Regions from separate parts of the Halomonas sp. IOP_14 genome, predicted to be linked through region 3. Evidence: predicted binding sites of a transcription regulator. Region 3 holds the regulator's gene; each other region holds the start of a gene.

Evidence for each region. The regulator FNR, encoded in region 3, switches genes on or off when oxygen is low (the NO sensors DNR and NnrR bind a similar motif). The targets are predictions, from matches to a motif close to TTGATNTANATCAA.
Region 1: a site for FNR is predicted at 3,026-3,039, ahead of K7H09_RS15150 (DUF2933 domain-containing protein). Genes of this name have one in related genera too.
Region 2: a site for FNR is predicted at 3,322-3,335, ahead of ccoM (cytochrome c oxidase subunit CcoM). Genes of this name have one in related genera too.
Region 4: a site for FNR is predicted at 4,109-4,122, ahead of paaG (2-(1,2-epoxy-1,2-dihydrophenyl)acetyl-CoA isomerase PaaG). Genes of this name have one in related genera too.

What each region holds. Positions count from the first base shown of each region.
Region 1 is NZ_JAINWD010000022.1:2,087-9,584, forward strand. It holds gene K7H09_RS15130 (heavy metal translocating P-type ATPase) at 1-265, opposite strand, end outside; gene K7H09_RS15135 (hypothetical protein) at 258-716, opposite strand; gene K7H09_RS15140 (APC family permease) at 744-2,081, opposite strand; gene K7H09_RS15145 (hypothetical protein) at 2,302-2,646, opposite strand; gene K7H09_RS15150 (DUF2933 domain-containing protein) at 2,687-2,893, opposite strand; partial or broken gene K7H09_RS15155 (IS30 family transposase) at 3,883-4,593, shown strand; gene K7H09_RS15160 (ISL3 family transposase) at 4,643-5,944, opposite strand; gene merR (Hg(II)-responsive transcriptional regulator) at 6,023-6,469, opposite strand; gene merT (mercuric ion transporter MerT) at 6,543-6,893, shown strand; gene merP (mercury resistance system periplasmic binding protein MerP) at 6,907-7,203, shown strand; gene K7H09_RS15180 (mercury resistance system transport protein MerF) at 7,265-7,453, shown strand.
Region 2 is NZ_JAINWD010000028.1:13,656-21,153, forward strand. It holds gene K7H09_RS16725 (DUF3034 family protein) at 31-816, shown strand; gene K7H09_RS16730 (group I truncated hemoglobin) at 827-1,294, shown strand; gene K7H09_RS16735 (GGDEF domain-containing protein) at 1,278-2,330, opposite strand; gene K7H09_RS16740 (hypothetical protein) at 2,423-2,938, opposite strand; gene ccoM (cytochrome c oxidase subunit CcoM) at 3,140-3,295, opposite strand; gene K7H09_RS16750 (FKBP-type peptidyl-prolyl cis-trans isomerase) at 3,404-3,922, opposite strand; gene K7H09_RS16755 (AmpG family muropeptide MFS transporter) at 4,063-5,424, shown strand; gene K7H09_RS16760 (SEC-C domain-containing protein) at 5,444-7,261, opposite strand; gene K7H09_RS16765 (ABC1 kinase family protein) at 7,399-7,498, opposite strand, start outside.
Region 3 is NZ_JAINWD010000053.1:14,462-21,959, reverse strand. It holds gene K7H09_RS22285 (sulfite exporter TauE/SafE family protein) at 1-307, shown strand, start outside; gene hemN (oxygen-independent coproporphyrinogen III oxidase) at 386-1,819, shown strand; gene fnr (fumarate/nitrate reduction transcriptional regulator Fnr) at 1,904-2,650, shown strand; gene ttcA (tRNA 2-thiocytidine(32) synthetase TtcA) at 2,643-3,563, opposite strand; gene K7H09_RS22265 (DNA polymerase III subunit epsilon) at 3,826-4,479, opposite strand; gene K7H09_RS22260 (DUF294 nucleotidyltransferase-like domain-containing protein) at 4,485-6,332, opposite strand; gene K7H09_RS22255 (DUF4212 domain-containing protein) at 7,042-7,302, shown strand; gene K7H09_RS22250 (sodium:solute symporter family protein) at 7,309-7,498, shown strand, end outside.
Region 4 is NZ_JAINWD010000008.1:146,538-154,035, reverse strand. It holds gene paaA (1,2-phenylacetyl-CoA epoxidase subunit PaaA) at 1-825, opposite strand, end outside; gene paaK (phenylacetate--CoA ligase PaaK) at 1,133-2,446, opposite strand; gene paaI (hydroxyphenylacetyl-CoA thioesterase PaaI) at 2,542-3,009, opposite strand; gene K7H09_RS08840 (3-hydroxyacyl-CoA dehydrogenase NAD-binding domain-containing protein) at 3,002-3,169, opposite strand; gene paaG (2-(1,2-epoxy-1,2-dihydrophenyl)acetyl-CoA isomerase PaaG) at 3,171-3,962, opposite strand; gene paaY (phenylacetic acid degradation protein PaaY) at 4,549-5,148, shown strand; gene peaA (quinohemoprotein amine dehydrogenase subunit alpha) at 5,748-7,310, shown strand; gene peaB (quinohemoprotein amine dehydrogenase maturation protein) at 7,320-7,498, shown strand, end outside.

The DNA of each region.
Region 1 (7,498 bases), on a different contig from region 3:
AGATTGGACAGTCGCCTGGGCCTTCTCGTCGAACTTCTGGGTGCATCGGGCAAGTATAAATAGACCCCGAGGGTACTGACGCTTGTGACTGTTTGCTTGGCTCAAGATACGCATCAGGCTTGGCAATAAACTTTTCCTGACACTTTTCTGAGCAGAAGTACCAAGTCTTACCCGCGTGATCGGCACGGTGGCGGGAGGTATGGGGATCAACGTCCATGCCACAAACAGGGTCTTTCACCTTTGTCTCGTTATGGTCTTCAGACATCGTTCATTCTCCCCGTTTGGCGAACAAGGCGCATGGCTTCGTGCTCTTCAAGTGCTAAAAGGGAATCTAAGAGCTCTTTAGCCTCAGGAATTTCCGCTTTGCCAACGAGGGTTCGATAAAGGTTTATCGTTTGTTCATGGAAATCAAAAACCTCTCGGCAAATGTCGTCAACACTTAGCGTGGAATAGGGCGCATCGCAGGTACGATGCGTACGGATAGGTTTATGCTCCAAATAGTCATAAACGTAGGTTTTTAATGCTTTCGCGTCAGCAGTCTGTTCAAAGCGCGCCACAACGCGCTGCATTTCCGCTTCCTGTGCAGCTAAGTAATTGAGCAACATGCGAGCGCGCTCTTCTTCGTGTATATCGGCGCAATGAGCAAGGCAAGCTGCAAGATGCTCGTGTAACTGACGGGTCCAATCGATCAATTCACCAAAGGTTCTAACGTCCATTTGGTACCTCCTATAACGCTATTAACGTTAATGAGTGTGAGAGTGCTCGCTATCGTTTGAAGCGTCGCGTTTGGATAGGAAAATCCATTCGCCGAGTAAAAGAGTAGCCATTACTACGCCAGCAACGATGAGCACCATGGGGTCCGAGATGGCTTTTACCCATAAAAAGCCGATTAACACGACAGCATCTAGTAGTATGGCAATGCTAGGAATAACAGGATTAGCCCCCACTCTGTCCTTGAGATGACGAAGCACACCCCAGTGGATGGCCATATCCATGATCAGGTAGAAAATGATGCCTAATGCTGCGATGCGGCTCAGGTCAAAAAAAGCGGTGAGCACTAAGCCAAATACGATGGTGTACACCAGTGTATGCTTTTGTACACTGCCGGGCATGTGGAAATGGCGGTGAGGAACCAGCTTCATTTCTGTCAGCATGGCGAGCATGCGTGAAACGGCAAAGACGCTGGCGATGATACCGCCCGCCGTTGCCAACATGGCGAGAATGACGGTAAACGCAACTGCCGCTTCACCCAGTGCGGGACGGGCAGCGGCGGCCAGGGAGTAGTCTTGGGTTTCGATAATTTCAGGCAAAGATAGGTTGCTGGCAACGGCAAAACCGACAAGGGCATAGATCACCACGCATAGCGCAATCGAGATCGTGATAGCTTTGCCAAGATTCCGCTTAGGATCTTTAAGCTCCGAACCACTATTGGTAATCGTCGTGAAGCCTTTAAATGCCAGTATGCCGAGCGCCGTAGCACCTAAAAAGCCCGTTATCGTAGGCGTAGGTGCATCGTTGCCAGCACCCATTTCGATGGAGTCGGCAATAAACACGCCGACAATACCAAACACTATAATGCCACCTATTTTGATAAATCCGAGCACCGAGGCGACGGTCTCGATCAAGCGGTTGGCGGATAAATTGATCAAAAAGGCTATTAGCAGTAAACCAACCCCGAGTAGGGGCACAAATAGTGAACGATCCCCCAGGTCAAACAACTCAAGCGTGTAGGAACCAAACGTTCTCGCCAAAAAACTCTGTGCGATCACCATGGAAAAATACATCAGGAGGGCATGAAAGGCGGTGGGAAGCGTCGGGCCATACGCTTTCTGTAAATACATGCCAATCCCACCTGCTGATGGGAAGGTATTGGACATTTTAACGTAAGAATAAGCGCTGAAAGAGACAATGACGGCAGCGGCCAGAAAGGCTAGAGGAAATAGCCGACCAGTCATTTCGGCCATTTGGCCGGTTAGCGCAAAAATACCGGCCCCAATCATCACGCCGGTGCCTAATGCAACGGCACCGACCAACGAAAGACTGTTTTCTTTATATTGTGGCGTTCTATCCTGCCCAACCATGAAAGCGACTCCTTGTATTAACGGCAACCACAGCAGCAATAACTGCCGAGGACTCCTGTGCGGTGTTTTTTGATGCTATATAAATTAAATATAGAACCTATGTGCAGCCACATGGCAAATGACTAACGGAAGGTCTGATTTTGCGAGGCCACAGGCAAGCAGCTCTTACCCTAAACTAGCTAGTCTTGCTCCTGGTTGTGTCATGTAGCCGTTATGACTATTAATGACAGCTCCAAGGTTCCTGTTTAGCGTTGTCTTTAACGTTCTGATCGACGAAACGGTAATACTCCTTCTTAAAGCGGTTCCACCGATCAGCGCTGACCTGTATGTCATGGAGCTTGAGAATTTTTTCAACGTCATCGATGCAGAGCCTCAGCGCATCGTAAGCAAGGCTGATATTTCGGTTTTTCTCGTTGTAGACCACCTTATCCATTCCATAGAGTCGGTCGATATCTGACAGCGCTTCTTCAATGCGTTTGGATTTACTAGGCTTGATTTTTAAATTCCGAGTCACCAGTGTGTTTTTGGAAACACCCAAGCGGTGCTCTTGTTGTGTCGTTTTCATGGTCTTTCTCCCAGGCGCGTACATGTATATATAGAGTGGTTCAGTCCTTGTCTATTTTGTTCTTATGACCGCCGTGGTGTTTATGCATGAAAATATGCATCAGTGGGCATGCTGCCAAAAAGAGGAAAGGTAAGAACTGAAATAGGTGGAGACGGTGCTCGGTTCCAATCAGGTATCCCGCCCAAATGACAAACCCAGCAAGTGGCACCCACAACATCAGCAAACGACTACTTGTACTGTTACTCATAATCACCTCAGTAACTCGCCCAAAGAGCCAACAGCAGTTAAGGCCGTTGGTTTGGGAAAAATCAAATAAATAACCCCAATAACAGCATGGATGATTTGTCTGAACGCAACCTGAACAGCATCGGAGGGAAATATGATCCTGATCAAGCGCCTCGCAAAAAGTAGGCGATAATTACCCAAGCGGTATCCATAGCCTCATTCCCATCATCATTAGGTTTTCGGTGAGCGATACAAAGCTTAATGGGTATTACTGTTGCCGACACAGGCGCACTTGAGCTCACGTTTATCGAGGTATATCGCTTTAAAGACAGAACCTGTCACACGGTGCCAACGAATAGCGCCAGTGGCGCAGCCAGCCAGATAAGCGTATCGGCCAGCAATTAGTAGCTTCGGAAGTATCTAGGCGTGAAGGTAAACGTAACTGAAGGGGACTTGGCGCTGGGCGTGCAGGTCATAGTTGAGAAACATGGCGCTAAAGCTCGCTACGCCCTGCAGCTTTTGCAGACCCGGGGGTATGATCGCTGTGGCTACGGCATACTCTAGCACGCGTGCAGTGAATATTATGCACTGAACCTCCCAACTGGCAGAAAAATCGATGAGTAACGCAGTGGCAAAAATTGCCAGCACAGGGCGATAGGTGGTCGCATTAGGGTCTGAAACGCTAACTCCCAGGTGCTCATGAAGCTCTTCATAGCCGCCAATACGTTCATAGCCCAGATATCCCTGGGAAATCGTATCGACATGTTCCTGCTCTGTAAACGCGTCAATCTCTTATCGCGAAGTCAGCAGGTTTACGTTCACCTAAGGCCCATGTGCACGAGCAGGTCAACGATCTACAAGCCAAACGGACATATGTACTCTCCTGTTTGCAACCATAAGCGCGAGCGCTGGAGTGGGTCGTTGTCACCGTTATGAACCTCTTAGTTGTTTATTAACCTTGGCCGCAGAAACTGAGTGCAACACCTGAGCATTTCGCTAAGGTGTTGTCCCATGTCTTACCTCGAACTCAGTATTGAAGAACGTGCCAGCATCCAAGTGGGTCAAGCCCAAGGGATGAGCCTTCGGCATATTGCCCAGCTCCTGGGGCGAGCTCCTTCAACCATCTCTCGTGAAATACGCCGTAACCAAATGGCCCAGAACGGTTACTGCGCCCGGTATGCCCAACGTCAGCGAGAAAAGCGTCGAGAGGTCTGTCGTCCTGCGCGTAAGCTTTTGCCAGGCACCGAGCGGTTTGATCTCATCGTGCATATGTTGCGGCGACGCTTGTCTCCCGAACAAATTAGCGGCAAGCTCAAGACGATGAAACTACCTAATTTGCGCGATGCCTACGTCTGCCGAGAGACCATCTACACGGCCATTTATGCCTTGCCTGTTGGCCACCTTCGCAAGGAACTGATTCACTGCTTGCGACAAGGTAAAACCACACGCAAGCCTCGCCGTGGCGAAGTGGATCGACGTGGACAGATCCCTGACATGGTCAGCATTCACTTACGTCCGCCCGAGGTCAGTAAGCGTGAAATGCCCGGCCACTGGGAAGGCGATCTGATCAAAGGTAAGAATAACGCGTCCGCGGTAGGCACCTTGGTAGAGCTTAGCAGTGGCTATCTGGTCCTCGCAAAAATGGACGACGCCACCGCCACATCCGCCGTAGCAGGTTTTAGTGCCGCCCTGAACCGAATGCCGGCCACCGCTCGAAAAAGCGGGTATCCGGATTAAGTGGTAGATGGAGCCCCCTTGCTCCTTCGAACCCTTAACTCTCCCAGAAGGTTGATAGATCGACGCCGTAGTTTTTCTCAGGCTCGGGAAGACCCATGCTGTAGGTCATGGTGGCCTTGCCCAGGAAGGGGGATTCCTTGATCTGCGGCACCTTCTTCTTGTGCTTGGTGGTGTAGAGCATCCGGGCCCGCATCACCTCGAATGAGTAGCCCCGGCCATCGCGGTTCTTGTCCTTGGCCAGCCGATTGATCGACTCCGTGAAGGCGTTGGTGATTGGGGTGTCGGTTTCGAAGTAGGCCAGCACCTCCTCGCGCCATCCGCTGACGGCGCTGACGAGATCCTTCCACACCTCTTTCTGCCCCTGTGGAATGTCGTCAATCCAGCGGGCCAGCGCCTTTTCGGCATCACGCCGGGTGGTGCTGTCCCAGATGTGGTAGAACCGCTCCTTGTGCTCGTAGGCCGCCAGGAGCTGAGGGAAGGCCCCTGTCCATGTCTCCATGATAAGCCGCTCGCGATCTGAAACGTCGTGGGCACGCTTCAGCAGGATCTTCCTATCGCCCTTGAGGGTCCGCCGCTGGTTTGGCTTCAGATCCTTCCTGAGTCCCTTACGCACCTTCTCCAGGGCTTCGTTGGCCATCCGCACCACATGGAACTTATCGACCACAATGCGAGCCTGCGGCAGTACCGCCTGGACAGCACGGCGGTAGGGTTTCCACATATCCATGCTGACGATCTCGACCTGGTGGCGCTCGGTCATGCTCATGAGGCGCCTCGTCACCGCGTCCTGCTGGCGACCGGGCAGCAGGTCCAGTAGGGTACGCTCCTCCAGGTTGGTCAGGATGCAGCGGTAGCGGCGGTTCAGGTACAGCTCGTCGATCCCCAGGCAGCGGGGTGTCTCGAAACGATGCCAGGCTGCCAGGAACTCAGCCTTCTTCTTGAATATCTCGCGGACAGTCTTCTCGTCGAGGCCCGTGGTATCAGCCACGTAGGCGTAGGGGTGATTGAAGGCTTCCTTCTCGACGTGGTTGTAAAGCCTCCGCGTCATGCGGTGATCGTCTACCATTTCCGGAAGAGCTGGCCGGAACGTCCTTCCACACGCCCGGCAGGTGTAGCGGCGACGGACCACCCAGAGGGTGACCCGCTTTCCGTGGATGGGTAGGTCGCGATAGGCCACATCGCGCTTGCCGAACCTGACAAACTCACTCTCAACGCCGCATTCCTCGCAAGCTAGAGGCTCAGGAGCTTCGACCTGGTAGTGGAGATCATGCTCTTCCATCTTGGTGCCTAGGACGTGGTACTCGGGAAGGTGAAGGATGTTGTCAGGCAAGCTAGTCATGCAAACTTTCCTTGTCGACATGGTCCATAGATGATCGCGACTCTTTGACCGCGTTGTTTTCAACGAACTGAAGGTGAGTTACTCCCTTGGGTCTTCTGCTTCTCTGAGCCCTTCATGCAATGACGCAATTAGCGGGCAAGTGATATTGCCTTGTTGTGCATGGCATCTGTCGACCATTTCGCTCAGCACCTTCTCAATTCTTTCAAGCCTGTCGATCTTCTCGCGAACGTCCCCTAACTTGTGCTCTGCGAGAGCACTGGCTTCTTGACAGTGGGCGCCATCTTCCAGCCGAAGTAGGTCACTGATCTCATCCAGACTAAAGCCCAGCTGCTGCGCCGTTTTCACGAACGTCAACCTGTCGATATCGGCGGCACTATAGCGTCGAATACCTCCGGGAGGGCGTTCGGGCTCCGATAATAGCCCTCGTCGCTGGTAATAGCGGATTGTCTCGACATTGACGCCGGCCGCCTTGGCCAGGCCGCCAATGGTCATGGTGTCCGCCACTTTATCTGCATGTCTCTTCATGATGCTTGACTCCGTACCAAGCTACGGAAGTAACCTTATCGTAGCTCCCCCCATCCCGAAAGGAGAATCGTCAATGCGGACATCTAAAACGGGGCGAGGGCCCCTGGCCGCCGGAGGAGTCGCGGCCCTCCTGGCCTCGGCGTGTTGCCTCGGCCCGCTGGTGCTGATCACGCTGGGCGTTTCCGGCGCCTGGATCAGCAATCTGGCGGCGTTGGAGCCCTATCGCCCGCTCTTTATCGGCGTCGCGCTGGTGGCGATGTTCTTCGCCTGGCGTCGCGTCTTTCGGCCAGTGGAAAAGTGCCAGCCGGGAGAGGTGTGTGCCGTGCCACGGGTCAGGACGGGCTACAAGGCGATCTTCTGGCTCGTATCGCTGCTGGTGCTAATCGCCCTGGTATTCCCCTACATCTTGCCCCTGTTCTATTAAAAGGAGATCTACCATGAAAGCTCGTTTCGCCTTCATCGCGCTACTCGCCCTGCTCAGCACGCCCGCCTTAGCGGCCCTGCAGACCGTGACGCTGTCGGTGCCGGGCATGACCTGTGCCGCCTGCCCGATCACCGTCAAGGCCGCCCTCAACAAGGTGGACGGCGTCTCGCAAGTCGACGTGAGCTACGCGGATCTCGAGGCCGTGGTCACCTTTGACGACGCCCGAACGTCGGTGGAGGCATTGACCGAGGCCACCATCAACGCTGGGTATCCATCAACCCCGACATCCTCGCAAGCGGATCGAGAGTGATCATGAAGAATCCCAAGCCCCTGCTGCGCGTGAGCGTGATCGGCACCGTCCTGGTGGCATTGTGCTGCTTTACGCCGATCCTGGTGATCCGGTGGGCCTGGCGGGGCTGACGGGCTATCTCGACGTTGTGTTATTGCTGGCCCTGGCCTTCTTCATCGGCCTGACCATTTATGCGATTTGGCGTAAGAAGCAGTTCGACGCCTGTTGTGACAACGGCTCTATCAAATCAAGGAATACGCCCCCTGAGTGACATCAAGCAGCTGCACATCGCGGTCATCGGGTGAGTTGTTTACGA
Region 2 (7,498 bases), on a different contig from region 3:
TGCCTTGCGGTCTGTTTAGCGCTTGCGGCCATGCCCTCCTATGCCGGTAGCCGTATTGTAAGTACGGGCGGAGTGAGTGCTATTGAAGGGGCCGCGGGGGGTGGCTTATCGCCTTGGGCAGTGCTGGCCAGCACCGCCAGCGAACAGGAAATCGGCGTCACTGCCGCCGCTACCCGTGCCTGGGTGGACGATTATCGGCTAACAGTGACCGGCGCAAGCCTGAATGTTTATGACCGTATTGAAGTCTCAGTGGCGCGTCAAACGCTTGATCTAGACACCCTGGGTGGCGAGCTAGGCCAGGATATTTACGGTGCTAAGGTGCGCTTGCTCGGTGATGTGCTCTATCACCCTTGGGGCATTTGGAGTGTTGGGATGCAACATAAACGACTGGTTGATGGCACCATTCCCACCGCCCTCGGTGCCGATAAAACAAGCGGTACCGATATGTATCTTAGCGCCAGCAAGTTGCTGTTTAGCGCTGTTGCCGGGCGCAATATGCTATTCAACGCCACCCTGCGCAATACCAATGCCAACCAGGGCGGTCTGCTTGGCTTTGGCGGCGATCAGAGTAGCCGCTCGTGGATGGCCGAGGGGAGCGTGGGCGTTTTTATTACCCCGCAATGGGTTGTCGGTGCAGAGTATCGCCAGAAACCCGATAACCTAAGCGTAGTTAAAGAGGATGATTGGCAAAGTCTCTACAGTGCCTACTTCTTCAATAAGCACTTATCACTCACGGGCGCGTGGTTGAACTTAGGCGACATTGCCGGCCTACCTTCCCAACGCGGCGGCTATCTTTCACTTCAGGCAGCTTTCTAAGCGGGGCGCTATGAGCTTTCCACACAAATACAAGCGGACACACCGTGGTTTAATAACGGTTATTTTTGCAACAATCGCAATTACGCTCGCAGGCTGCACTCATCAGTCAGCCACTCAATCAACAACGCTTTACGAACGGCTTGGCGGTCAGGGCACTATCGACACGGTGGTCGAGAATCTCTTATACCGAATTGCGGATGATCCCGAAGTAGTGGTGTTTTTTGCTAACACCAATATCGATTTATTTGCTGAATCCCTGGCCAGCCAGCTATGCGATGTAAGCGATGGCCCCTGCCACTATGAAGGCCCGCCGATGGATCGTGCTCATCAACATATGGGGCTAACAGATGCACATTTTAATCGCTTGGTGGAACATCTCGATGCGGCTATGCAGGCGGAGGGTATTGCCCTTGGCGCACGTAATGAACTGCTGGGCAGACTCGCCCCTATGTACACAGACGTTATGCGTCTTCAGTAACCTGCCAACCGTCACGGCCCATCGCTTTTACCCGGTAGAGTGCTTTGTCGGCGGCTTCGTAAGCGTAGGGAAACGTTGCTTCATCGGCTACAAAACAGCTCCCGCCAACGCTTAACGTCACGCCTTTTTTATCCGGATGGGCAGAGTGGGCAAAACCAGCTTCCCGCAGCCCTTCAATTAGCTGGCGGCAGTAACGCTTCAGCGTGTCGGTGTTCGGGCAGTGAAGTAGTGCCGCGAACTCATCGCCTCCCAAGCGGTAGAGCTGCGCTTCATCATTCAGCGTTTCACCAATCAATGTGGCCAATTGGCGCAAAAGGGTATCGCCTTGCGGATGCCCGTAGGCATCGTTGTACTGTTTAAAAAAGTCTATATCGACCAGAATCAGCCCCAGCGACTGGTGCTGCTGCACCAACACATCCTGATGCAAAGCGCTGCGATTACCGATCCCGGTGAGCGGGTCGCGCATGGCGCGTTTCATCCACTCGAAGGTCTCTTGAGTGGCGCGATCAGTGCGTCTTAGCTGGCGCTCATGGAGCCACCAAAACGCCAAGCCCATCACAAAGATCAATAAACTGGAGTAGGTCAGCACCTGACTATGCTGACGGGTGCTTTCGGAAAAATCGTTAATCGCTGCGCCCCGACGATCAAGCTGATCCATCTCAATATGGGTTAAGCATTGAATCGGTGCGAACAACGCCATCGCCGCAGCGATACGGTCAATGCCCCGCGCCGCGAGCAGCGCCACCAGCCGATCCAACTCCTTCAAACTAGGCTCAACGCAGGTATATTCACGCCGATAAATGTGCACATCGGCTAAGCCGTAGGCCAGGTCAATATCCAAGGCTGCGGCATCCAGCGCATCTTGCTCTGCCTGGTCACTCAATAGCTCGGATTGGGCATTTTGTAGGTAGACCCGTGCCCGAGTAGAAAGCTGCTGACCTGTAAGGCTCCCCGTCTGGCTGAAATAAGCCTGTATTTCGGGGTATACCCAGCGCGATTCATAAACAATCAACACCATAAGTGCCAAAAAGCTCATCAAGCTCAATGATAACCACGTAAAATAGCGGTGCTGGCGAGCTAAAGGCCGGGGACGAACTGTGGGCTGCGCGACGGGCCTAGTTTTGGATGTCACCACTTCGCCTCTATGCTACGAATCATCCAGATCCAGTCATTGAACTCACGCAGGTTTTCTACGTCGCGATCACCCTTGCCCTGATTATTGTAGTCACGCTCTACCAGCCGCACAGGGCCTCGCGTACGGATGGTGAGCGGATCGCCATCCTCAGAGCTAATCAGGTACCAGTTAGGGTCGTCCCACCCTTCTAAGGTAACCTCGTAGTCGTCCCAAGCGGTAAAGTGAAGCGCCGGGGGCACTTCGCCAAACTGTTCAATCAGAAAGGTGCGAAACTCGACGCCCTGCATCTCCACATCGCGCCCTTGATAGGGGTCATAGAGTGTAAACGTCGTATCAGACATGTCGTGCAAGTCACTTAAAGCGACCTTTTGAGTGACATCGCCGTTGATCATATTTACTGCCTGGGCAAAGGCAGTCGCGGGAAGTATTATGCCCACGACAATTAACGCGCACGCTAACCGATCACGTACACGACCCCACGGGCTGTGGTGTAAGGCAACTGCGTTCATGACAAAGCATCCTAGTGTAGTCATTGCTTCAATGGACTTTACCAGAGCACGCCTTGCATTGCTCATTAACGCACGCTATGCGATTGCAACTTTTCAGCACATTTCAGGCAAAAAAAAGCCAGCCCATGGTGGGCTGGCAACAGGAGGTTTACTGCGATAGCAAACCCCCTCCCCTGACAAGGTTTACACGAGGTGGGAAAGCTACTTTTTACGCTCATCTTTACGTAGATGATCACGAATCACGAAGCCCACCCACCCCAGCATAAAAACGATCACTAACGCGACGGTCACTAAGCCGAAAATAACTGTGTCATCCCAATACATGGTGAATCCCCCCGCCGTGATGTATGCGTTCATACTAGCCACTCAACGGCAGAAGAATGCTGACCTAGATCAAGTTACGGCAGGCGGGGGTAAGCGGTTAAACAGGAAATTGATACTGGTCAATTTTTGGGTGCTATTAACCTACAGCACCTTGCGGTCTTCGACTTTACTGTGTTCGGTACCTGGTGGTAACGGATGGCCTTTAGCTAATTCTGCACGGGTAGCTTCGCGTACGTCTAAAATGGTGACTTTATAGTTCAGCGTGCGCCCGGCCAGGGGGTGATTGGTATCGACGGTGACGCGGTCGCCATCGACTTTGAGTACCGTAACAATTTGCGGCCCGGCTTCGCCCTCAGTTTGAAAGCGGCTGCCCGGTTCCAACTCAGCGTTACCAAAAGAGCCACGGCTGACTTCTTGCACCAAATCTTCGTTACGCACACCGTAGGCATCCGCGGGCATTAGTTGAACGCTGAGCTCGGCACCAACGGTTTGACCTGCTAGTGCACTCTCCAACCCTGGCACGATATTGTCGTGGCCATGCAAATACTCTAGCGGCTTATTGCGCGCCTGGGAGTCATCCAATACCTGCTTGCTGCCATCGTTGAGCACGTCGCTGAGGACATAGTGCAAGGTAACTACCTGATGCGCCGTAATCGACATGGAAAACTCCTCTCCGGTAAGCTGTCGGTTTTGTGATAGAACTTCGCGATAGAACTTTGTGATAGCACTTTGCGATAAATACACTGCCTCAGTTTATCACTTGGCCGTTGCCAGCGTCTTTCCACCAGGAGTAGCGTTTAATGTTAAACCCCACCCCCCAGCGCACTTGGCTTGCTGCGCTGGCTATTTATTGTCGTGCCCCCGTTATTACCATGCTGTTTTTGGGGTTTTCTGCAGGCCTACCCTTTTTATTAGTGTTTTCAACACTCTCCGCCTGGCTGCGTAGCGACGGCGTGGAGGTAGCGGCAATTGGCTTTTTTGCCTGGATTGGCATGCTCTACTCGATCAAGTTTTTCTGGGCGCCGGTGGTAGACCGGTTAGCGCTCCCGATTTTGACCCGCGCCTTCGGCCAACGCCGCGGCTGGATGCTGTTAGCCCAGGGGTTGATCGTTGCGGGGTTAGTGGGGCTGGCCGGTTTGAGCCCGGTGGGTAATCTCGGCTGGGTGGCCCTCTTTGCACTGCTGGTGGCGTTTGGCTCAGCGACGCAGGATATCGCTATCGATGCCTATCGCATTGAGTCCGCCGATGACGATGTTCAGGCCGCCATGGCCTCGACCTATATTATTGGCTATCGCGGTGGCTTACTTGCCGCCGGTGCCGGCGCACTGTATATCGCGGCCTCTGCCTCTTGGGATGTGGCCTACATGAGCATGGCGGCGCTAATGGGCATTGGCGTTCTCACCGTGCTGCTGCGCCCTGAACCGAAGCGCGCTTCGCTTTCTATTCAACTTATCCATGAGCCTAAGGTACGGGCGTTTATTCGCGCCAGCCGCGGTAAGCCCAAACTGTTACGCCGCCTGGGTGCCTGGAGCATTGGTGCACTGGTCTGTCCGTTTACCGACTTTTTTCGCCGCTATGGAGTGAAAGCGCTGTGGATTTTGGTGTTTATTGCCGTATTTAGAATCAGCGATTTGGCCATGGCCTCCATGGCCAACCCGCTGTATATCGACCTGGGCTTCTCGCTGGCAGAGATTGCTAACGTGACCAATATATTCGGCATTGCGATGAGCATTACCGGTGGAATTCTAGGCGGGCTATGCGTGGCGCGCTACGGCATTGGCCCGCTGCTGATCTTCGGCGCGGGGTTGGTGATGGTAACTAACCTGCTGTTTGCCGTGCTTGCCGTGGTGGGTAATCAGTTGCCCATGCTGGTGGTGACGATTATCGGCGATAACCTTGCCAATGGCTTAGCCAGTGCGGTGTTTATCGCCTTTCTTTCCAGTCTCACATCACGCGCCTATACTGCAACGCAGTACGCGCTGTTCTCATCACTAATGACGCTGCCAGGAAAGTTTTTGAGCGGTTTTGGTGGGCTGGTCGTAACCTCTCAGGGCTACCCAAGCTTCTTTGTCATCGCAACGTTATTGGGCCTTCCCGCCATTATCTTGGCAATTTGGATCAGCCGAGACAAGCAGTTAGTACCTACCCCCAAGCCTGCTTAAGCAGGCTTGAAGGTTTAGGCTAGCGGTGTGCTTCGAGCCAGTCCAAGGCCCCTGGCGTAGTCCGCCACTGATCGCGCATCAAGGTGCGGTACTGCCACGCTTCCGCCCGGGAGCCGGGGTCAACTTGACCATCGGGGTGAGGCATGGAAGGCCGCGGGCTCTCTGCACAAATTAGCTCTAACGCGTAACGGTTATGGCCAAGCACATCGCCTAGCGCCGCTTCTGCCGCCTCACGCTGCTCTAACCGATAGAGTGCCAGGGCTTTACCCATCAAAAGCCCCAGTACCAGCGAGCCGTCGTCGTCACTCTCTTCCGCAAGTGCCAACGCTTCCTCGTTGCGATCATCGCGCAGCAGCTGGTCAAGTACCAGCTCGCGCAGGCCCAAGCTATCCTCCTGGTCGATCAGCAGTAGCTCCTCGGCGAGCTCCCTGGAGTGCTGTCGCGCCCCGCGCTCCATGCCAACCACCAACGCTAACCCCGTGCGTAGCAGCATGGCGTTGTTGGCATCGTCCCAGCAAAGGTTGCCGTCGCCTTCGGCGCGGGCTTGTTCCAACCACCTTGAGAGGCGCAGCGCCAATGGTTCCAGCAGGCTTGGGGCCATCCACGGCAGGCTGCCAAAGCGGCTGGTGAGCGCCAACGTTAAGTCTTGCACTACCTGTGGGGCGTCCAGCCACTCGGGATGTGCACAGAGTGCCGACATCCACTCAATGGCGTTGCCCCAGGGGTCATCTCGGAAGCCCAACGCTACGTCTTCATCCACCAACACCTGAAACTGCTCATGCCAAGCGGCAAACAGAGTCTCTTCACGAGCACTGGTGTTATATAGCAATCGCCCACTTTCAGGGTCGGCGCTTACATCGATTTTGGGGGCAGTGGGCAGCGCGGCCAGCAATGCCTGAAGCGCTACCAGCGGCGTTGCCAGATCCTCTTCCGCACTCAGCAACTGATCGGCAAGCGTCGCACCGGGGTTATCCGCCAACGCGGCTAAAAAATCCAGCTGATCTTCATCCAGGTCACCCTGGCGAACCAGGCGACGATACCAGAAATTGGCGCGCTCTTTGGCTTCCTGTTCGTGCCCTTCATGCAGCAACAGCATGGCTTCGATGTAGGCCAAGGTAGGCGAATCGGGCAGCGCCTGCTGAGCCTTCACAAAGGCACCGCGGGCACTATCCAGGTCATCGTTATCCAAGTGCATCAGGCATAAACGCTCAAGAGCCACGCCGCGCAAAAACAGCGGCCCCCGCTCCATCACATCATCAAGTAGGTCAGCACGTTTACGGCTAAAACCGCGCTCTTGATAAATATCCAGCAGGATTTCAAAGGCAGGCTCGGCCTGCTCAGGCAGCCGTGACCAGTCACTACCATCGAAGAGTGATTCAAGGATTTGCATAGCGCGGCCCGTCTGACCGCTTTCAGCAGCAATCAACCCGGCTTCCAGTAGCGCTTGAGCCGGAGCCTGTCGGCTATCCAACGCGGCTTTCAGGGTCGCGCCCTTCCATTCGCGCAGCGAGAGCATCCACATCATCTGATCGGGGATCTCAGTGGGAAACTCGATCTGATAGCAACACTGCTTGAATTTGCGCCCTGAGTCACACCAGCACGGTTCATTACGCCCCGGCGTGGCGAGGGGCTCACAGGCAAAGTCGAGCCGCTCTAGCGGTGTTTGCGACCACAGCACTGGTGCCAGCGCTTGGGCCATGGACACATCGCCTTCAAATGAATCCGCGCCTTTGGCACGCACCCAGGTCATAAAATCCGGATAGTGTTCTTGTTGCCTGATTGCCGAGAGTGCCCCGGAGGCGAATCCCAGCAGCTGATCGACCCATACCGCCAGCATTGCCGTCTCCATGTTGTGACAGGATAGCTTGTTAAACGATGTCGTGTTCAACGATATCGAATTAAACAATGACCTGTTTAAAAGCGGCATAGTTTAGCATGAAGGCCGACATGGTCGCAGTGGCAATCGGTTGATCATTAATAGGCTCGATGTAATAGCGGAAGCGTGCGCTCGTGCATATTCAGTCGCGCGCCCAAACGCACTAAATTCCAATAGTGACCGTTCAGCGCCCGGGAA
Region 3 (7,498 bases):
GCGTCGCTTGATGCCCGTAGTGCATATTCCCCAAGCCTTCGCCCTGGGAGCGCTCTGGGGCTGGCTCCCCTGCGGGTTGGTCTACTCCATGTTGGCCTGGAGCTTAGCGATTGCCGACCCGCTTCAGGGCGCTCTACTCATGGGCGCCTTTGGGCTTGGCACCCTACCTGCGCTGCTTGCCACTGGCCTGGCTGCCCGCCAGCTCAGCCATTTGATACGTCACCCCGCGACCCGCAGCGTGGCAGCGCTGACAATTATCGCTTTTGCACTGTGGCAACTGTGGACGCTTTCGGTACACAACCTCTAATAGCATGACGTGGCTCAACATTTACCTCCTAACCACGGGTTAGGCTAGCGGCATTTCCTAACGTCGGAGCGCCCCTTCATGCCCGTTCATACCCCTGCTGCCTTACCTCTTGCACCCGCTGCTGCCGCAGCCCCTATGCAGCCGGTGTGGGACGAAGCGTTACTGCGTCGCTACGACACCAACGGCCCACGCTACACCTCCTACCCCACGGCGCTGTCGTTTCACGACCAATTTACCCCTGGCGACCTGACCCAGGCATTGGAGCGTAGCAATGCCAGTAAGCGTCCGCTCTCTCTGTACGTTCATGTGCCCTTCTGCCGCAAGATCTGCTTCTACTGCGCGTGTAATAAAATCGCTACCAAAAACACTGCCCTTGCCGAGCCCTATATAGCCCGGCTTGACCGTGAAATGGTGCTGACCGCACGCCACTTGGATACATCACGACCGGTGGAGCAGTTGCATTGGGGCGGCGGCACGCCGACATTTCTCAGTTTGAACCAGATGGGCGACCTGATTGATCGACTGGATGCACGTTTTGGTCTTTCATCGTCTGCTGATCGCGATTACGCAATTGAAATAGATCCTCGCGAAGCGGATGTGTTTACGCTGCGCCATCTCGAATCCCTCGGCTTTAATCGCATCAGCCTGGGCGTGCAGGATTTAAGCCCGCTGGTGCAGAAAGCGATTAACCGTATTCAGCCTCGGGTACTTACCGAAACGCTGATGGAGGAGGCGCATCGCCTGGGCTTTCGCTCGCTCAATCTCGACCTAATTTATGGCTTGCCATTTCAGACTGAAAAGAGCTTTGCCAACACCCTACGCCAGGTGATCGAGCTCAACCCGGCGCGCCTTTCTGTGTTTAATTACGCGCATATGCCCGAGCGTTTTGCCCCGCAGCGGCGCATTAATGTCGATGACTTGCCAGGCGGAGAAGAGAAGCTAGCGATTCTGCGCACCACCATCGAAATGCTCACCGCAGCTGGCTATGTGCATATCGGTATGGATCACTTTGCCCGCCCTGACGATAGCCTGGCTATTGCCCAGCGCGAAGGCTCGCTGCAGCGCAACTTCCAGGGCTACTCCAGCCATGCTCAGTGCGACTTAATCGGGCTTGGCGTATCGGCGATTTCCCGTATTGATGACGTCTATGCGCAGAATCCTAGCGATCTGGCCCGCTACGAAGCGGCGCTGGATCAGGGGCAGCTTGCCACCGTGCGTGGCATACGCTTAAGTGATGACGACCTGATCCGCCGGGATGTGATTGAGCGGCTGATGTGCGATATGGGCATTGATCTGACCGCCGTTAGCCAGCGCTGGAACATTGATGCCCCCCGCTACTTTGCGCCTGCGCTTGAGCGCCTGCAAAGCGCCGAGCAAGATGGCCTGCTGGCACGCAGCGGCGACCAGCTTAACGCAACGCCAATGGGTCGACTGCTGATTCGCCATATAGCAATGGCGTTTGATACCCATCTTTCCGGGCAAACGGGACAACAGTATTCTAAGATTGTTTAATCACCTTATTGCAGGCATGCTAAAGCGACTATAATAAGTAAGGATTTTCTAATTGATAAGCGGGACCCTCTCAAGGAGCAAAGCATGTTGGAACCCATGAGCCGTCGGCGCTCGCTACTCCATGAAGCTCGCTGCCAAACCTGCAGTTTGAGCTCACTGTGCCTGCCACTTGCCCTTGAGCTGGACGACGTGGGGCAGTTTGACGCCATTATTCGTCGTCGCGCGCCGCTGAAAAAAGGCGAACCGCTGTTTCGTCAGGGCGACACCTTTACCAGCGTTTACGCAGTCCGTTCGGGCAGTTTGAAACAGATCACCGCCGAAGGTAACGGCAGCGAGCAGTTGACCAATTTCTACCTGCCCAGTGAATTGGTGGGGTTGGATGGCATTGACGAAGAGCATTACCCCGGTAGCGTTATCGCCCTGGAAACGACCACCGTCTGCGAGATTCCTTTTGACCGCCTGGACTTACTCTCGGAGGAGCTGCCCGAACTGCGTGGCCAGCTTTATCGCAGCATGAGCAAAGAGTTGCGCGATGACCGGCGTATGATGCGGCTACTTTCGCGTAAAACCGCCGATCAGCGGCTGGCAAGTTTTTTGATTACCCTCTCAGATCGTTTTCGTCGCCGGGGCTACTCGCCTTACAGCTTTCGCCTTTCAATGCCCAGGGCTGATATCGGCAACTACCTGGGCTTAGCGGTGGAAACGGTCAGCCGCATACTAAGCCGCTTTCAGCAGCAGAGTGTGGTGGCGGTCTCAGGGCGAGAGGTCAACATTCTCGATATGCCGCGCTTGATTACCCTCGCCGAAGAGGAAGAGCAAACAGTTAGCTGACGTTAAAGGCTTGGATACGCCCCGCCAGTAGCTCTGCTTGCTTGGCCTCAAGGCCTTCAAAATCGAACAGGCTGCGGTCGGCCAACTGGGAAGGGGCAATGTTGGTGACGGCCTTGAACATGCTCTCCAGACGGCCAGGAAACTTTTTGTCCCACTCGGCAAGCATCTCTTTGACCACCTGACGCTGCATATTAGGCTGTGAACCGCACAGGTTGCAGGGAATAATCGGAAACGCCATCAGCCGCGAAAACTCGGCGATATCCGCCTCTTTGCAGTAGGCCAACGGCCGAATAACGATATTCTTCCCATCATCGGATAGCAGCTTTGGCGGCATCGCTTTCAGGTTGCCGCCAAAGAACATATTGAGAAACAGCGTTTCGAGAATATCTTCCCGGTGATGGCCCAGGGCTATCTTATTGGCGCCAATCTCTTCGGCAAAGCCATACAACGAGCCGCGCCGCAGCCGTGAACAAAGCGCGCAGGTGGTTTTACCTTCCGGGGTTTTCTCTTTTACCACCGAGTAAGTATCGCGCTCGACAATGTGGTACTCCACGCCCTGCTTATCCAGATACGCAGGCAATACGTGCTCGGGAAAACCCGGCTGTTTTTGATCCAGATTGACCGCTACCAGCGAAAAATTGACCGGCGCATTGCGCTGCAAATTGCGCAAAATCTCCAGCATCGTGTAGCTGTCCTTTCCACCGGAGAGGCAGACCATTACGCGATCACCTTCATTGATCATTTGGTAATCAATGATCGCATTGCCCACTTCTCGGCGCAGACGCTTTTGCAGCTTGTTAAATTCACGCTTCTGCTTCGCATCAGCCAGCTCAGGCTGGTCGTGCTCAGCGTTAGCTGGGGTGGCTCCAACCGTATCAAGGTGAGCAGGATCAAAGTGATCAAGAGTTTGCATGGTATAAGCACTGCCGAGGGTAGAAGGCGTGAGAGAAAAAAGTAATAACTATTCTAACAACACTCACCGCCTGACCCAACTAATCAGACGTAGCCACACAAGATATCGCAATTGGAAGTGACTATTTTGACCGCTGCACCATACCTCGGTGCGAGGGCAGCTTGGAGCGAGGGTCTTTTGTCATGGATGACAAAAGTAGCGCCCAGGGAGGGGTTCACAGCGCCCTCGCGGAAAGCTGTCCTCGCCACGACGAAAGAGACTACTATGCCACCTGCGCCATAATACGCTGCAGGCGCATATACAGCAGTGCGCTGGCGGTGGCCTCTCCAAGCACACTCTGCATGCCCATGACGGGTACTTGCCAGCATGCCAACGCCTGGGCGAAGCTGCTGGGCGCTTCGACCTCCGGGTGCAAACGGCGCAGTTGGCGCTGATGCAGTTTTGCCACATCGACCTGGGCGTTGGGCAGGGCAAAATTCAGCCGCTTACTGAGTAGTGCATTCAATGCTCCAATGCGCTTCTCTAACTGCCAGCCAACGATGGGCCGATTGCCGATAAATTCTACTAGCGCGCTCAAGTTATCACTGTTTGGTGGCAGTATCTCCCCCGCCTCGCACAGCAAGTGATGACGGCGCAGCGTTGCGCTCGCGGGCTGCTTCGCGCTGCCAAGGGTGATCACAAAAGCGCGGCTGGTATGCACCTGCTGATGGCTCAGCACCACTGCCGCCACGCTGATCACAGGTGATGATTGCGTGGGCGTTGCGGTGCAGGCGAGCGCCACCAGCTCTTCGCCCATATAGGGCTGAAACAGCCAGGCATAGGGGGAGTCTGCACAACGACGCCGGTCACTTTCACGCCTTAACAAGGTGCGCAGCGAGCCGCTAAATAGCGTCACATGTCGATCTAACAGCCGCATTCCGCTCACGAATACTCCAAATGGTAACGGTGGGAAAGCCGCTGCTTAAAGTCTTTGACAATATGCATCGCTTCGCGCAGTAGGTCGCGCTCCAGGGAAGAGAGGTTCTGCACCACGACACGGTTAGCGCGTCTGCTGCTTTGGGCGTTAGTTTCTTTCGCATCCGCAGAAGTTTCCAGCGTACTTAGCTGCTGCTTGAGGCGCAGCTCAGAAAAAAGCGCCAACGCTTCGCCCAGGTCATCGGCAAAACGGCGATCCAACCGGCCGTCAGTAACCAGGGCATCCAAGCGATCAAACGTCGAGGTGGCTTTGATGCGCCGCTCAAGCGCCATGGTGCGGACACCGTGCACGATAGGGAAAATACCGCCTTTCTTGATATCGATACCGTGCTGAGGCTTTTTCAGCGAACCAAACAGCGTCAGCGGCGTCGAAAAGCGCAGCGCCGTGCGGGCAAAATAGGAAAGCAGCAGCTCATCGCCCGAGCAGCGTTCAAACAGCTCATCGCGCACGCTCTCAAGCAAGCTCGGGTTGCCCGCCACGCCATGAGCATCGAGCATAATGGCCAGCTTCATCAGGCTATCGCCATCACGCTCCCTGGCCCACTTGGCAATATTACCTTTCCATTGGGATACCGTGGCCACCCACGCGGGGTTAGACACCATAATGTTGCCGGGGCACGGCGGGTAACCAAGCTGAATCAGGGTATCGGTGAGCGTTTGCATATGGCTGGCAAGATCAGGCCACTGGGTTTCATCGGCAAGAATCAAGCCGTTATCCTGATCCGTTTTTAGAATCTGCTCACCGCGCCCTTCGCTGCCCATCACCATCATGCAGCTCTGCTCGTGATAGCGCTTATCGACAGTGAACTCCCAGGCCTTGCTAATAATACGGCCGTTTAGTGCCGCAAGCAGATCCATCGCAAAGCGCAGCTTAACGCCCTGGGCCATCAGCGCTTTGACCAGCTCCGGGGTGCGCTGACTGGCAGCTGAAAGCGACTCTAAGTTGGTCGCCTGCTCGATCTGCAGGCTCACCACATAGCTGCGGCTTGAGAAGTAGCTAAGCACGTCGGTGAGCTCTACAACGCCTTTCAAGACGTTTTGCTCCATCACTACCACCCGCGCCACTTTATGGCGGGTCATCAGCACCAATACTTCAAATAAGTACTGATCCGGTGCGACGGTCACCAAGTTAAAATGGGCGATCTTATCCACCGATGATGTTACCGCGCTGCCCTTTAGCACTAAGGCGTTGAGCAGATCGGTTTTGGTCACCATGCCGAGGGTGTCGTCCTGGGTCGACACCAGCAGGCTGTCGGCGTGACTTTCGTTGAGCTGTTTTACAGCGCTAGCGATATCGGTCGTCGCTGCCATCAGCAGTGGCGCACGCATGCACTCGCTTACCTTGGCCAGCATAAAGCCTGCCATGGTGACGCCACCTTCGGCGCGCTTTTCGGTCATCAGGCGCGCCTTATGGGTCAGCGATTGGCGAAAAAAACTGCTGAAATCAGGATAGTGGCGACACAGCTGCTGAAACAGTGCTTTAGGCATTAGGTAACACAGGCACTCCTGTTCAGCCTTAAAGCGGTAGCGGCTTTTACCGTTGAGAATACTGATCGCGCCAAACAGGTCCCCTGCCGTGTAGTGACCAATACGCGCGGTAGATGAGGGCAATGTAGGATCGATTTCCGCCACTTCGCCTTTATGGATCAGATAAACGAACTCACCCGCTTGGCCAGTCTCTAAAATGATTTCGTCACGATCAAAATAGGCCAGGTCAATGCCACGACGAATATGGTCACGCCCCTCATCGTCAAGGAGCGTAAACGGCAGTTGGGATAGATCCACATCGACCATGGGGTATAACCTCATTAAACAGGCTGCGACTAACCGGGTTGTGTCTTAAGGCGCGCTAGCAGACATAAGCAAAAATAAATAAACGTCGTGACTCGATACTGGCCCACATAAATTGGCCCACACCAGCGCTTCAAAAAAACTGTTATCGATTATTATATGAAGGTGGCTGTACGGGTATAAAGGATTCACTTCCCAAGTAGCAAGTATAACCTTGTTATACCTTTAGCTATCACGCTAAAGTCGAAGCGACTTTTGATACACGACCAAAGTATCGACACTTACTAACCGTGCTTCCGGCAAAACCCAGGACATGTATTTAAAGTAGCCAATAACTGCTTTTATTTGCTCACTAGACTATCGTCCTATAGCTCTTCAAACGCCTACAAAATTCGCTTAAACAGCCTCTAAAAACTCGTATTTTCAATAACATGCATCTTACAAAAAGCCAATTCGTCGTTTATTGATACCAAAGTCTGGGATTTATTTTTTGACGTTTATTGCCCAGTATTAACAATGAGTCATGCAGGGTAATCGCACGTCACTAACTAACTCGACATTTCATATCGAATAATAAGGTGATGTGCTAACAGAAGCTGACTCACCACTCCTATCGATAGGGTGGCTTTAGACGTGCGATTGCCCTGATGGGTCACACGCTATTCCTCGTGAACTTTCCCAACCTTAAAAATCACAAGTGGAGAGCAACACAATGGCAGATGACAAAACCAACGCTGCTGAATACTGGAAAGCAAACGTCCGCTTAATTTTCGGATGCCTGGCTGTTTGGGCATTTGTTTCTTACGGATGCGCTATCCTTTTTCGCCCGCTGCTCGCCGGTATTCCGGTTGGCGGTACCGATCTTGGCTTCTGGTTTGCACAACAGGGCTCAATCCTAACGTTTATCGTGCTGATCTTCTTCTATGCCTGGAAGATGAACAAGCTCGATCAAAAATTTGGCCTTGGGGAGTAAGCCGGTATGAGCCAGTTTGCAATTAACTTACTGTTCGTCGGCGCCTCTTTTGCCTTGTATATAGGCATTGCGATTTGGGCGCGCGCCGGCTCAACGAAAGACTTCTATGTCGCGGGGGGCGGGGTTCACCCGATCACCAATGGCATGGCCACCGCAGCGGACTGGATGTCAGCTGCATCGTTCATTTCCATGGCGG
Region 4 (7,498 bases), on a different contig from region 3:
CTCGTAGTGGCCGGCCTCTTGGTTATATTTGAGATCCGGGTCAGGAGCGGTGCAGCCCAGCAGCTCTAGCTGCGGTACGGTTTGGTCGAGGAAGCGCTGGCGCAGCTCATCGTTGCTGTGGCGCTTGATCTTCCAGGCCATCGACTGAGCGCTGTTGGGAGAATTTTCGTCGGATGGCCCGAACATCATTAGCGAGGGCCACCAGAAGCGGTTAATGGAGTCCTGCACCATGGCTTTCTGGTCGTCGGTGCCCTCTTGCATCATGGTCAGCAGAATCTGATACCCCTGGCGCTGGTGGAAGCTCTCTTCCTTACACACACGGATCATGGCGCGGGCATAGGGGCCGTAAGAGGTGCGCTGTAGCGGTACCTGATTGACAATGGCAGCGCCATCAACCAGCCAGCCGATGGTGCCCATATCAGCCCAATTGAGTGTTGGGTAGTTGAAGATGCTGGAGTACTTGGCGCGGCCGTCGTGAAGCTTGTCGATCTCTTCGTCGCGGTCGGCACCCAGGGTTTCCATAGCGCTATAGAGGTACAGGCCGTGACCTGCCTCATCCTGAATTTTGGCCATTAGCTGCAGCTTGCGCTTGAGGGTTGGTGCCCGTGTCAGCCAGTTGCCTTCCGGCAGCATGCCGACGATTTCTGAGTGGGCGTGTTGCGAGATCTGGCGGATCAAGGTCTTGCGGTAGGCGTCCGGCATCCAGTTCTTGGGTTCTATTTTAATTTCATCATTGATGCGCTCCTGGAACTGGCGTTCCTCAGGGCTCATTTCATCAAGCGTTTTGAGTTTGTTAGAACCGGTTTCAACGAGCTGCGCGTACATAGAGACCTCCGCGGCGTCGATATATCAGGGGGTGTGGCTTATCTTTCCTAAAGTATAGTGATACGAAATATTTTATCAATAAGTATTTTTGTGTGTCACTTTAAGACTTTATGATAACGTATAAATCCAAGGCTATTGGTTTATAAAGGAAAAATCGCTAATTATAAATGATTCTTGATGTGCCGATTTTTCTAGCTAAAATTGACTGTTTAGGCGCATAAAAGCCCCTTAAAGGAGTTTTTTAAAGGGCTTTGCCTGACAAGAGGGGGGTGGCGCTAAACGGCGGCTAGGCGCTAGAGAGGCTGAATCAGCGAAGATCTTTTACCCGCCTAGCCTTACCCATCGAACGCATAACACTCTCTACCGGGCACACCTCGACCTGGGTGCTGATACCAATGTGCGTCTTGATGGCATGCTGGAGCTGTTTCGCGGCTTCTTCACAAGCCACGGGGTCGCGGGCGATGTCATGATGATTCGCCTCTACACGAACAAGCACCATGTCCATATTGCCTTGGCGGCTGACTTCGATCTCGTAGTGGGGAGAAAGCGACGCGATCTTGAGCAGTTGCTCTTCGATCTGGGTGGGGAACACATTCACCCCGCGAATGATCAGCATGTCGTCGCTGCGGCCAGTGATCTTGTCGATGCGTCGCATGGGGCGCGCGGTGCCCGGCAGCAAACGGGTCAGGTCACGGGTGCGGTAGCGAATCACCGGTAGGCCTTCTTTGGTCAAGGTGGTGAACACCAGCTCGCCGTATTCGCCGTCTGGCAGGACGTCACCACTGACCGGGTCGATGATCTCGGGGTAGAAATGATCTTCCCAGATGGTCGGGCCATCTTTGGTTTCCAGGCACTCCATGCCTACGCCCGGGCCCATTACCTCAGAGAGACCGTAAATATCGAGGGCGTCGATGCCCAGGCGCTGCTCTAAGGCTGTGCGCATGCTGTCGGTCCAAGGTTCGGCGCCGAAGATGCCAGTACGCAAGGGCAGCGTATGCGGGTCGATGCCTTGGCGCTCCATTTCGTCCGCGATGTTGAGCATATACGAGGGGGTGACCATGATGATGTCCGGCTCGAAATCACGGATCAACTGAACCTGTTTCTCGGTCTGGCCGCCCGACATGGGAATCACCGCGCAACCCAGGCGTTCGGCACCATAATGCGCGCCCAGCCCACCGGTGAACAGACCATAGCCATACGCCACATGCACCTTGTCGTTGCGGCTGCCGCCGGCGGCGCGGATCGAGCGCGCCATCACATCAGACCACACATCAATATCGTTCTGGGTGTAGCCGACTACCGTCGGTTGCCCGGTGGTGCCGCTGGAGGCATGGATGCGAACGATCTCGCTCATCGGCGTGGCCAACATGCCGAACGGGTAGTTGTCGCGCAAATCGGCCTTGGTGGTAAAAGGTAGTTTGGCGAGATCCGCCAGCGTCTGGATATCGTCGGGATGCGCCCCAGCCTTGTCGAAGGAGTGGCGGTAGAAGGGCACATTGTCGTAGGCGTACTTCAGGCTCCACTTCAGGCGCTTGACCTGAGTGGCGCGCAGCTCGTCGACGCTGGCGGTTTCCAGGGGATCGAGCGTTGCAGTATCGATACGCGTTGCGGGCTGATTCATCAGGGGGCTCCGATCAAGCTAGTTGTTATTGGACTAGTTTCTAAATGCGTCATGGTCTATGGAGTGGCTTTAGTAATGCTTATAAGCGCTCAATGTCATTGGCTATCTCCAGCAGCGGTGTCTTCCAGGCGGCGTACGCTGCCGCGAATTTTGTAGGAACGCCCGCGGAACAAGGCAACGGTATCGCCGTGCTGATTGCGCAACGTAATGTCGTAAATGCCGGTACGCCCGCGGCGGCTGCGCTCTTCGGCGGTGGCGGTGATCTCGTCGCCCAGCTGGCCGGGGCCGAGGTAGTCGATACTGCAGCCAGCGGCCACGGTGGCTTCATCGTAGCTGTTGCAGGCAAACGCAAAGGCGGAATCGGCGAGGGCAAACAGAAACCCGCCATGGCAGTTGCCGTGCCCCTGCACCATGTCCTGACGCACGGTCATGGTCAGTTCGGCGAAGCCGGGGGCTACGCGAGTAATACGCATGCCCAGCCCTTGGCTGGCGTGGTCACGGGAAAACATTGCCTCGGCGCAGGCTTCCGCCAGTTGCTGCGGGTTCAGCTGGGAATCACGCATGAAAGCTTTCCTCGTATAGGGCTTCGAGCCGAGCAAACACCTGACGCTTGGCCTCAAGGTTCTCGACGATAGCCTCGATAACCAAACGGCTATCGGTCAAGGCATTAATGGCGCCTGTGCTGATGATGCTAATAGTGGCGGTAGAGAGAAGGGTTGGCATATCACTCTCCCTTGAAGGTGGGGCGACGTTTTTCCATAAAAGCACTGACGCCTTCGCGGTAATCTTCGCTGCGCCCAGCAAGGCGCTGAAGGTCGCGTTCCAGGTCGAGCTGTTCGTTGAATCTGTTATCGCTGCTGGCATGCAGGGCGCGCTTAATCAGCGCTAGGCCATGGGTTGGTTGAGTGGCCAGGTGGCGAGCCATGCTCATGGCTTCTTCTTGAAGCGCCTCATCGTCGACGCAGCGCCAGATCATGCCCCACTGTTCGGCGGTCTCGGCGGGCAGCTTGTCGCCCAGCATCGCCAGGCCCTTGGCGCGGGCCATGCCCACTAAGTTAGGCAATGTCCAGGTGCCGCCGGAGTCTGGAATCAAGCCGATCTTACAGAAGGCCTGAATAAAGCTTGCCGAGCGCGCGGCCAATACGATGTCGCAGGCCAGGGCGATGTTGGCACCGGCACCTGCGGCCACGCCGTTCACCGCACAAATGGTCGGGAACGGCATGTCTTTAAGGGCGCGCAGCATGGGGTTGTAACGTTTCTCAAGCGACTCGCCGAGGTCGGGGGCTTCTGCGCCGGGCGCGACGCTACGGTCGGAAAGATCCTGGCCGGCGCAGAAGCCTCGACCGCTGCCGGTCAGCAGCAAAGCGCGAACGCTTGAATCCTGGCGCACGGCTTTTAGCACCTTGCGCATCTCGGCATGCATTTCGGTATTGAAGCTGTTCAAGCTTTCGGGGCGGTTCAGCGTGATGCAGGCGACGCCGTCTTCCACGCTGTAAAGCAGGGGCGCTTGGCTCATGGGTAATGTCCTTGTGTCAGTGCCCTTGAAAAGTGGCAGGTCGTTTTTATTGGAAGGCGCATGCCCTTTTCGCGGTCGGCGGTGCCCGCCAGTGACCGTTCGGCCTGTGGTGTACAGGATGAATCTCTGCCGAGTATAGATTTATTTTGATACACATCAATATTATATGGGTGATTATAATGTGTCGCTTGTTGGTGTTGTTGGTAGTTTGTTATTTATTAACAATAACTTGTGTGACTTTTTTGCGAATATAAGATAATTGTTAGACGATGGTATAAAAAAACCAAGGTCGTCTAAAAAACTGACTTACAGCAGGGTGCGTCGAGTTTTTAGATAGCGGTGTGCCCATTCTTCAGTAGACGGCGACAGGTAAAGTGTTTGATGTTTTGTTACGTAAAATATAATCTTAGTTGATATTGCGTATCAAGATAGATTGAGCGCAGGAGCGCCCCATGACGCAATCAGCGCAGCAAAGGCGCGATAACCCTAGGTGGCTACACAACTGATGGGGCAGGGGCCGAACAGTTCGAAGAGCGGGCGATGGGGGCAGCACCCCACACGGCCAATCAAGCTAACGGAGAGTGTTATGCCTTACTATCGACTTGAAGGGGTGACGCCGGTGGTACACCCGACCGCCTATGTCCATCCTACTGCGGTGTTAATTGGCGACGTAATCGTGGGCCCCAACTGTTATGTAGGCCCCGGCGCGGTGATGCGTGGTGATTTCGGGCGGCTGGTGCTGGAAGAGGGATCTAACCTTCAGGATACCTGTGTGATGCACGGCTTCCCAGGCTGCGTCACCAAGGTTGAGAAGGATGGCCATATCGGCCATGGCGCGGTACTGCATGGCTGCGTGATTGGGCGTGATGCCATGGTCGGCATGAATGCCGTGGTGATGGACGGCGCCAACATTGCCGAACGATCTATCGTTGCGGCGGCAGCGTTCGTTAAGGCGGGCTTCGAGTGTGAGCCCCAGTCACTTGTGATGGGGGCACCCGCAAAGGTTAAGCGCGCGCTGAGTGATGAAGAGTTCGACTGGAAACAGCAGGGTACCCAGGAGTATCAGCGCTTAGTGGGCCGTTGTCGGGATAGCCTGGAGCCCTGTGAACCGCTGGCAGAACTCGATGCTGACCGTCCAACCTTGCTGGCTGGTGATACTCAGCCCAAGCAGCAGACCTTAGCATAGCGTGGCAAGGCGATGCTGTTGGTATGGCTCGCTACCACAACCACATCACTCCCCCCTGGCGGGCCATCCCCCAACCCCAGCCATGGGTCGATGGCCCCAGGAGGCCTTTGTGATCGCCCCTGAAGGTGAAGAGATTCATTGCCACGAACACGGCCGGATCAACGTCTAGTTCCTCTGGGGCCGCTACGCTGCACTAGACGACACCGCTAGCTGCTGTGCGCGCGTCCTGGGCGGCAGCCCCAGGTTCAGGCAGAGGCACCGCAGCCCCATAACCCCCCTTGAGAGCCAAGTCTCAGACCTGAGTCGGTCGGAAAATTCGGGTGCCGCCACGGTCAATGATGACCAAATTCGCAGAGGCAAAGTGTTTCAAGACCATACGCGACTGTCGCAACTTGGGGCACCGATTGTCGCTTGCTGGCCAAGCATCTAAAAAACTCGGGCAAGAAAATCACTCCAACCACATGAATAAAAAGAAGTTGTTGATAGTCGGCGCGGTCAATGCAGGTTGAATGGTACTGGCACATACCTTCGATGTTCGCCTGCGCAGACCACCGCAGACGAACATCACGACAATAATAATGCGTGGAGAACTCTCCGTGATGAGACATGCACTTCCCATAGGGCTCTGTAGCCTAGCCCTGCTGCTGCCTACGGGCATCGTCTTGGCCTCTGCTGGCAGCGAGGCCATCGACAGGTACTGTTCAGGCTGCCACCAGACCCAAAGTGGCCCCCAGAGCTGGAGCCGCATTAGTGCACAGCGCAAGACCCCGGAAGGTTGGGACATGACGATCGCGCGCATGCAGACCATGCACGGCCTGGAGCTGCCCCTGGAGGCGCGCCGGGATATCGTCAAGTTCCTCGCCGATACCCGCGGCCTGGCCCCTGAGGAGAGCGCGCCCCAACGTGAGCTGATCGAGCGACGCCTCAACCGTATTGAGTCTTTCGATCATCCCAGCTACCAGGAGATGTGTGCCCGCTGTCATACTGGCGGCCGCGCCCAACTGCAGCGCCGTCCCCAGGAAGAGTGGGAGAGACTGGTGCACTTCCATGTGGGCCAGTTCCAGACCATTGAGTACCAGGCCATGGCACGGGATCGTGACTGGTTCGATCTCGCCCTGAACGAGATCGCTCCCTGGCTGGCCGAGACTCAAAGTCTCGAAAATGAAGCCTGGGAGTCATGGCAGCAGGCCGAACAGACCTCTCCTGAGGGCGACTGGCAGCTCTGGGGGCACTGGCCCGGAGAAGGCGACTTTTATGCCGACGTGACTATTAACGCCGCTGAAGGCGAGGATGCCTACTCCCTTAGCCTGGACGGCGCTTTCACCAGTGGTCGCCCGCTCAGTGGCGAAGGCCAGGCCATCGTTTATACCGGCTACGAGTGGCGCGCCAACCTGAACCTCAACGGCCGTGATTTCAAGCAGGTGCTGGATCTCTCCGGCGTGCATCCCAGCGGGCGCATCTTCGATGATCATGACGATGCTTTTGGCATGATGGTGGAAATGGTGCCTCACGAAGCGGCCGAGTCTGCTGTGTTGGCCAGCCTGCCCGCCTCGCTCAAGGCCGGCGAGCGCAGCCGGCTGGTGCTGCTGGGCTACGGCCTTGGGGAGGGAGAGATCAATCTGGGGGAGGGCGTCACCGTGCGTAACGTGGTCGAACGTAGCGACATGCGCCTGGTGCTGGACGTTGAGGCCAGCACCGATCTTACGCCCGGCTGGTTGACTATGCAGATTGGCGAGATCAGCGCTGAGAGACTGCTCGCTGGCTACCGCACGGTGGATCGCCTGGAGGTAAGTCCAACGCTGGGAGTTGCTCGCATCGGCAACGATAAGACTCCGCCAGTGAGCGGCGTCTTCACCGCCGCCGGCTATCTGGATGGCGCTGATGAGACCATCCCGCTGGGGCAGGTACCGGTACGTTGGAGCGTGTCCCCCTGGGACGAGATCGCCGAGCGCGACGAGGATGTCAGGTTTGCGGGCATACTGGACGCCGCCACAGGGATCTTCTCGCCGGCCGGGGCCGGGCCCAACCCGCTGCGCCAGTACAACGCCAACAGCGTGGGCAACCTGCGGGTGACCGCCAGTGTGGTGGGACAGGAGGCGATACAGGACGAAGCCCAACTGATCGTTACCGTGCAACGCTGGAACAACCCACCGCTTCGCTAGGAGGTCACCATGGGAATCTTACAAGCCATACCCGAGAACCTGCATCGGATGGAAGTGGAAGGCCAGCCGCTGTGGTTCCATATCCCCACCACCAGCCTGTTTGCCCCGGATGCCCTCAGCGAGGAGCTGCTGGCTCTGGCCGGGCGAAAGGAGGGGCTCGACAGCGGGGCGCTGCCGGGACATCTGAC